2 regions of the Micromonospora sp. NBC_01655 genome follow, and region 2 is predicted to be linked to the other one. Evidence: predicted binding sites of a transcription regulator. Region 2 holds the regulator's gene; the other holds the start of a gene.
The links. The regulator HrcA, encoded in region 2, represses chaperone genes, less so after heat shock. The targets are predictions, from matches to a motif close to GGTTNGCACNCTCNNNNNGAGNGTGCNAACC.

Region 1: the regulator HrcA is predicted to act here: its motif matches at 943-973, upstream of groL (chaperonin GroEL).

What each region holds. Positions count from the first base shown of each region.
Region 1 is NZ_JAPEQF010000001.1:1,149,418-1,152,788, forward strand. Features, by position in the region: gene OOK41_RS05475 (cold-shock protein) at 1-107, shown strand, start outside; gene groL (chaperonin GroEL) at 1,167-2,789, shown strand; gene OOK41_RS05485 (hypothetical protein) at 2,865-3,110, opposite strand; gene OOK41_RS05490 (GNAT family N-acetyltransferase) at 3,213-3,371, opposite strand, start outside.
Region 2 is NZ_JAPEQF010000001.1:2,069,746-2,073,116, reverse strand. Features, by position in the region: gene dnaJ (molecular chaperone DnaJ) at 1-1,000, opposite strand, end outside; gene hrcA (heat-inducible transcriptional repressor HrcA) at 1,074-2,096, opposite strand; gene OOK41_RS09905 (DUF4870 domain-containing protein) at 2,368-3,030, shown strand; gene hemW (radical SAM family heme chaperone HemW) at 3,070-3,371, opposite strand, start outside.

The sequences.
Region 1 (3,371 bases), 920 kb from region 2:
TCGAGATGGACGGCTACAAGGCGCTGGACGACGGACAGCGGGTGGAGTTCGAGATCGCCCAGGGGCAGAAGGGCCCGCAGGCCGAGCGGGTCCGCGTCGTCGTCTGACCCGCCGAGCGGTTCCGGGGTCCGCGGGCGGGCGGACCCGGGCCGACCGGCACGTGCCCCAGCGAATGTCCCGTGCCCCAGCGAACGGCCGCGCCGGCCGGATGCGATCGACCGCGACGGGGCGGCGACGCGGGGCTGGTTCTTGACGCGGGGAGTCGGCTCGCCCGGTGCGTCGGCGTGCTGCGCCGCAGCCGGCGGGCGCTCCCAGGGGTCCCGGCGCTCTCTCGCGCCCTGCTGACGCTGGTGCTGGCGGCCCGCCGCCGCACCTCGGCTGCCGCCCACCCCGGTCGCGCCGCCGGTGCCCACGCCGCCCGGCGTGCCGCCGGCCCACGGCTCGACGGCCGCCCCGGCCTTCCCCCGGCCTGCCGGCCGTTCCGTCGCGCTCGCGCGGAGCCGGCTCGGCCCGATGTCGCCCTTCGAACGCGTACCGTCCGGTGCGACCGGCTCCGGGCCTGCCCCGCCATCCTGGGTCCGCCCGCCCGGCCGTTGGCTCGTCCGGCCCGGCTGTTGGCTCGTCCCGCCCGGCCGTTGGCTCGCTCCGCGCGCCCGGGCTGTCGGCCCATGCGGCCCCGCCAGACGCCCGGAACGTCGTGTGCGCCGCAGCCCCGGCCCTCGGCGGCCCCGGCCCACCTGGTCGGGCCCACCCGCCCGGCTCGTCTGAGTGAGCCGGGCGTGACGTGCTCCGGGGCGGCGGGCGTACGGGCCCGGTGACCGTCGTCCTGCTGGCGGGTGAACTCGGCTGAACCGGCCGGCGGGCCGTGCTGGTCAGGACGCGTGGGTCGGGCCCGGACACGGCATCGTGCTTGCACTCGGCAAGGCAGAGTGCTAAACAAGTCATTGGCACTCGCATACCGTGAGTGCCAGCGGTCGGGGCGGTGGGGCCACGGCCTCCCGGCGGGCAACCGTCGGGTGGCACATGGCCGGTCGTCGCGGGCTATCCGGCCCGGCCGAGGAGACGTCGTCGTCGCCAGGTGGCGACGTCTCAAGGTGCGTACACCAGGCGGCCCATCCGGGACACACACTCGGGTGGCCCGTGAGTGTCCAGGAGGACAACGCCGTATGGCCAAGATGATCGCGTTCGACGAAGAGGCTCGCCGCGGCCTCGAGCGGGGCATGAACCAGCTCGCCGACGCCGTGAAGGTGACCCTCGGCCCCAAGGGCCGCAACGTGGTGCTCGAGAAGAAGTGGGGTGCCCCCACCATCACCAACGATGGTGTGAGCATCGCCAAGGAGATCGAACTCGAGGACCCGTACGAGAAGATCGGCGCCGAGCTGGTCAAGGAGGTCGCGAAGAAGACCGACGACGTCGCCGGTGACGGCACGACGACGGCGACCGTCCTGGCCCAGGCCCTGGTTCGCGAGGGCCTGCGCAACGTGGCTGCCGGCGCCAACCCGATGGCCCTGAAGCGGGGCATCGAGGCCGCCGTGGCCAGCGTCTCGGAGGAGCTGTCCAAGCTCGCCAAGGACGTCGAGACCAAGGAGCAGATCGCCTCCACCGCCTCCATCTCCGCCGGTGACAGCACCGTCGGCGAGATCATCGCCGAGGCGATGGACAAGGTCGGCAAGGAAGGCGTCATCACCGTCGAGGAGAGCAACACCTTCGGCCTGGAGCTTGAGCTCACCGAGGGTATGCGCTTCGACAAGGGCTACATCTCCGCGTACTTCATGACCGACCCGGAGCGTATGGAGGCCGTCTTCGACGACCCGTACCTCCTGATCGTCAACAGCAAGATCTCCTCGGTGAAGGACCTGCTCCCGATCCTGGAGAAGGTCATGCAGTCGGGCAAGTCGCTGCTGATCATCGCCGAGGACATCGAGGGCGAGGCGCTCGCCACCCTCGTGGTCAACAAGGTCCGTGGCACCTTCAAGTCGGTCGCCGTCAAGGCGCCGGGCTTCGGTGACCGCCGCAAGGCCATGCTGGCCGACATCGCCATCCTCACCGGTGGCCAGGTCATCAGCGAGGAGGTCGGCCTCAAGCTGGACGCCGTCGGCCTCGACATGCTGGGCCGCGCCCGCAAGGTCGTGGTGACCAAGGACGAGACCACCATCGTCGACGGTGCCGGCGACGCCGAGCAGATCCAGGGCCGGGTCAACCAGATCCGGGCCGAGATCGACAAGAGCGACTCCGACTACGACCGCGAGAAGCTGCAGGAGCGCCTGGCCAAGCTGGCCGGCGGTGTTGCGGTGATCAAGGTCGGCGCGGCCACCGAGGTCGAGCTCAAGGAGCGCAAGCACCGCATCGAGGACGCCGTCCGCAACGCGAAGGCCGCCGTCGAGGAGGGCATCGTCCCGGGTGGTGGCGTCGCGCTGGTGCAGGCCGGCAAGAGCGCCTTCGACAAGCTGGACCTGACCGGCGACGAGGCGACCGGCGCGCAGATCGTCAAGATCGCGCTGGACGCCCCGCTGCGGCAGATCGCCGTCAACGCCGGCCTTGAGGGCGGCGTGGTCGTCGAGCGCGTCCGCAACCTCGACGCGGGTCACGGCCTGAACGCCGCGACCGGCGAGTACGTCGACCTGCTGGCCGCGGGCATCATCGACCCGGCCAAGGTGACCCGGTCGGCGCTGCAGAACGCCTCGTCGATCGCGGCGCTCTTCCTCACCACCGAGGCCGTCGTCGCGGACAAGCCGGAGAAGACCCCGGCTGCCCCGGCTGGCCCGGGCGGCGGGGACATGGACTTCTGAGTCCAGCTCCACCGAACGCCGAAGGGGCGGGCCGCCGACACGGCCCGCCCCTTCCGTCGTCTGCCGGCCCGCCGGTCACGTCGGCAGGGGCCGCTGGTTGCGTCGCTTCCGGGGCCGGTCGTACGGCGGGTGGATGCGGATCGGCTCGTCCACCAGGACCACCGGCTCCTCGGCCGGGGGCTCCTCGGCCTCCGTCATCTCCGCGAGCTGCTCGGCGTCGCCGTAGTCCAGCCGGTCGAACGGCAGTTGTCCCGGGATCTCCTCGACCGGCACCCAGGTGACCGGCTGCGCGTCGTCGGTCTGCTCGTCGTCCGTGCTCATGACCGCCTCCTCTACCCAGACGGTAGGGGCCGTCGATGGGCCCACGCGGCCGAACGGCGCTATACAGGCCCATGCCCGATTCGCGGGCCCGGGGCGTCCCGCTCAGCCGGCGGCCGGCAGCGACTTCCGGTACAGGAAGAAGACCCGCTCGATCCGGGCCCCCGCGCTGCCCGAATAGAAGGGCACCGGGCCCACCCAGCCGATCTGGGCGGACTGCACCCCCTCGGCCCGCTGGTCGCGCAGGCACCGGCGCAGCAGCAC
Region 2 (3,371 bases):
CGTCGAGGTGGACGTAGAGGTCGCCGCGACCGGTGCCGCGCAGGTGCGGCACGCCCCGGGCGCGCAGCCGCAGGGTGCTGCCCGGCTGGGTGCCGGCCTTGACGTCGACCGTCTCCTCGCTGTCCAGCGTCTTGATGGTCAGCCGGGTGCCGAGCGCGGCGGCGGTCATCGGGACGGTCACCCGGCAGTGCAGGTCGTCGCTCTTGCGGGAGTAGACGTCGTGCGGTCGCTCGTGGATCTCCACGTACAGATCGCCGGCGGTGCCGCCGCCGGGACCGACCTCGCCCTGCTGAGCCAGCCGGATGCGCATGCCGTCCTCGACCCCGGCCGGGATCTTGACGGTCAGCGAGCGGCGGGTGCGCACCCGCCCGTCGCCGGCGCAGGTCGGGCAGGGGTGCGGGATCGTGGTGCCGTAGCCCTGGCAGACCGTGCACGGCCGGGCGGAGACCACCTGGCCGAGGAAGGTGCGCTGCACCGACTGCACCTCGCCCCGGCCGGCGCACGCCTCGCAGGTGGCCAGGTGGGTGCCGGCGGCGGTGCCCGCGCCGGAGCAGGTGGTGCAGAGCACGGCGGTGTCGACGGTGATCGGCGCCTCGACGCCGAACGCCGTCTCGTGCAGGTCCAGCTCCAGCCGCAGGATCGCGTCGGCCCCCGGCCGGGTACGCGGGCGCGGCCCGCGCGCGCCGCCGGCCGCGCCGCCGAAGAAGGCGTCCATGATGTCCTGGAAGCCGACGAACGGGCCGGCCCCACCGGGCCCGCCCGGGCCGGCGCCCCCGCCACCCGGGGCCAGCGGGTCGCCGCCCAGATCGACGATCTGCCGTTTCCGGTCGTCCGAGAGGACCTCGTACGCGGCGTTGATGTCCTTGAACTTCTCCTGTGCCTCCGGGTCCGGATTCACGTCCGGGTGGAACTGCCGCGCCAGCTTGCGGTAGGCGCGCTTGATCTCGTCGTCGGAGGCTTCCCGGCTCACGCCGAGGATGCCGTAGTAGTCCCTGGCCACTGCGTTCCGTGTCCTCATGTTCGTCTCGCGTTGCGCCGGTCGGCGGCCGGAGCCGGCCGTCGGCCCTGACTGGTCAGTTCTGGGCCAGCAGCTCGCCCACGTAGCGTGCCACGGCCCGCACCGTGGCGATGGTGCCGGGGTAGTCCATCCGGGTGGGGCCGAGCACGCCCAGGCCGCCGAGCGCGGTCGCCCCCGGCCCGTACCCGGTGCTCACCACCGAGGCGGCGCGCAGGTTGTCGATCTCGTTCTCGTCGCCGATCAGTACCCGGGTGGTGGTCGACTCGACCTCGCCGATGAGCTTGAGCATCACCACCTCCTCCTCCAGCGCCTCCAGGATCGGCCGCAGCGAACCCTGGAAGTCCAGCAGGCCGCCCCGGGTGAGGTTGGCGGTGCCGGCCAGCGCGATGCGCTCCTCGTGCCGCTCGACCAGCGTCTCCAGCAGCACCGTGGACAGCGTGGTCATGGCTGGGCGCAGGTGCGCCGCCGACTCCTCGACCAGCGCCTGCACCAGCGGCGGGGTCTCCGACAGCCGGCTGCCGACCAGCTTCTCGTTGACCAGCCGGCGCAGGTCGGTGACGTCGGCGGCGGGGACCGGCGCGGGCAGCTCGACCAGCCGCTGCTCGACCCGGCCCGTGTCGGCGATCATCACCAGCATCAGCCGGGTGGTGGAGATCGGCACCAGCTCCAGGTGCCGCACCGAGGACCGGGCCAGCGACGGGTACTGCACCACGGCGACCTGCCGGGTGAGCTGGGCCAGCAGCCGGACGGTGCGGTGCACCACGTCGTCCAGGTCGACCGCGCCGACCAGGAAGCGCTCGATGGCCCGGCGCTCGGCGGGGCTGAGCGGCTTGACCCGGGAGAGCCGGTCGACGAAGAGCCGGTAGCCCCGGTCGGTGGGCACCCGCCCGGCGCTGGTGTGCGGCTGCCGGATGTACCCCTCCTCCTCCAGCACCGCCATGTCGTTGCGGACGGTCGCCGACGAGACGCCGAGCTGGTGGCGCTCGACCAGGGACTTGCTGCCGACCGGCTCCTGGGTGGCGACGTAGTCCTCGACGATCGCGCGGAGCACGGCGAGCTTGCGGTCGTCGAGACCCACTCCCCTTACCTCCTGTCGCACGTCGGGGCCCGGCGTCGCGGTGGCGGCACCCGGGGCCGGCCTGCCGGTCGTCGAAGCCTGGCACTCGACTGTAACGAGTGCCAGTCTACGTCGGCTGCCCCGCCGTCGGTAAGATCACCGACGGACCGTCGGCCCGGCGGCGGCAGCCGGGCGACGGGGCGGTGCGCCGGCTCCGCCAGCCGATCATCCCCTCGGACCCGACCAGTGTCGCTCTGGTGCCTCCTTGCCGACAGCACCTACCGTGACGTACATGACTGAACCACCTCGCCCTCCCGGAGGCGACTCCGGCGGCTACCCGCCCGAGGCCAACCCGCCGTCGGCACCGTACGGTTCGTCGCCGGACGAGCCGCCCACCGCGCCACTTTCCGGGGCGCCCGGGGTGGGCGGCTATCCCCCGCCCGGTGGCTATCCGCCGCCCGGTGGCTACCCGCCTCCCGGTGGCTATCCCCCGCCCGGTGGCTACCCGCCGCCCTCCGCCGGCCAGCCCTCGGCGGGCGGCTACCCGCCTCCCGGCGGCTTTCCGCCGGGTGGCGGATATCCGACCGGCGGTGCGCCCTCCGGCGGCTACGCCAACAACGAGGACAAGACCTGGATCCTGGTCGCCCACTTCGGTGGCGCGGCGGGGATGTTCATCGGCGGCGGCGTGCTCGGCTGGCTCGCGCCGCTGATCGCCCTCCTCGCCCGGGGCAACCAGTCGCCGACGGTCCGCGCCCACGCGGTGGCGGCGCTGAACTTCCAGCTCCTCTGGTCCGTCATCGCCCTGATCGGCTGGATCCTCACCTGCATCCTGGTGGGCCTGCTGATCGGGTTCGCCGCCATGATCATCGGCATCATCTTCGGCATCATCGCCGGCATCAAGGCGAACGAGGGCACCCCCTACCGCTACCCGATGACCGTCAGCCTGATCAAGTGACCCCGACCGGCCGCTCCCCCGGCCGGGCGGGTCACCCCGTCAGGGCAGCAGGTCGCGGACGACCGCGTCGGCCAACAGCCGGCCGCGCAGGGTGAGCACGGCCCGGCCGGCCGCGTACCCGGCCGGGTCGAGCAGCCCGCCCGCCACGGCCCGCTCGGCGCCGGCCCGGCCGGGCGCGTCCAGCACGTCCAGTGGCAGGCCGGAGGCGAGCCGCAGCCGCAGCATCACGTCCTCCATGTGCGCCTCGCGGGGCGTGAGCACCTCCCGGGCCAGGCCGGGGGACTCCCCCGCCGCGAGCCGCTTCGCGTACGCGCTCGGGTGCTTGACGTTCCACCAGCGCA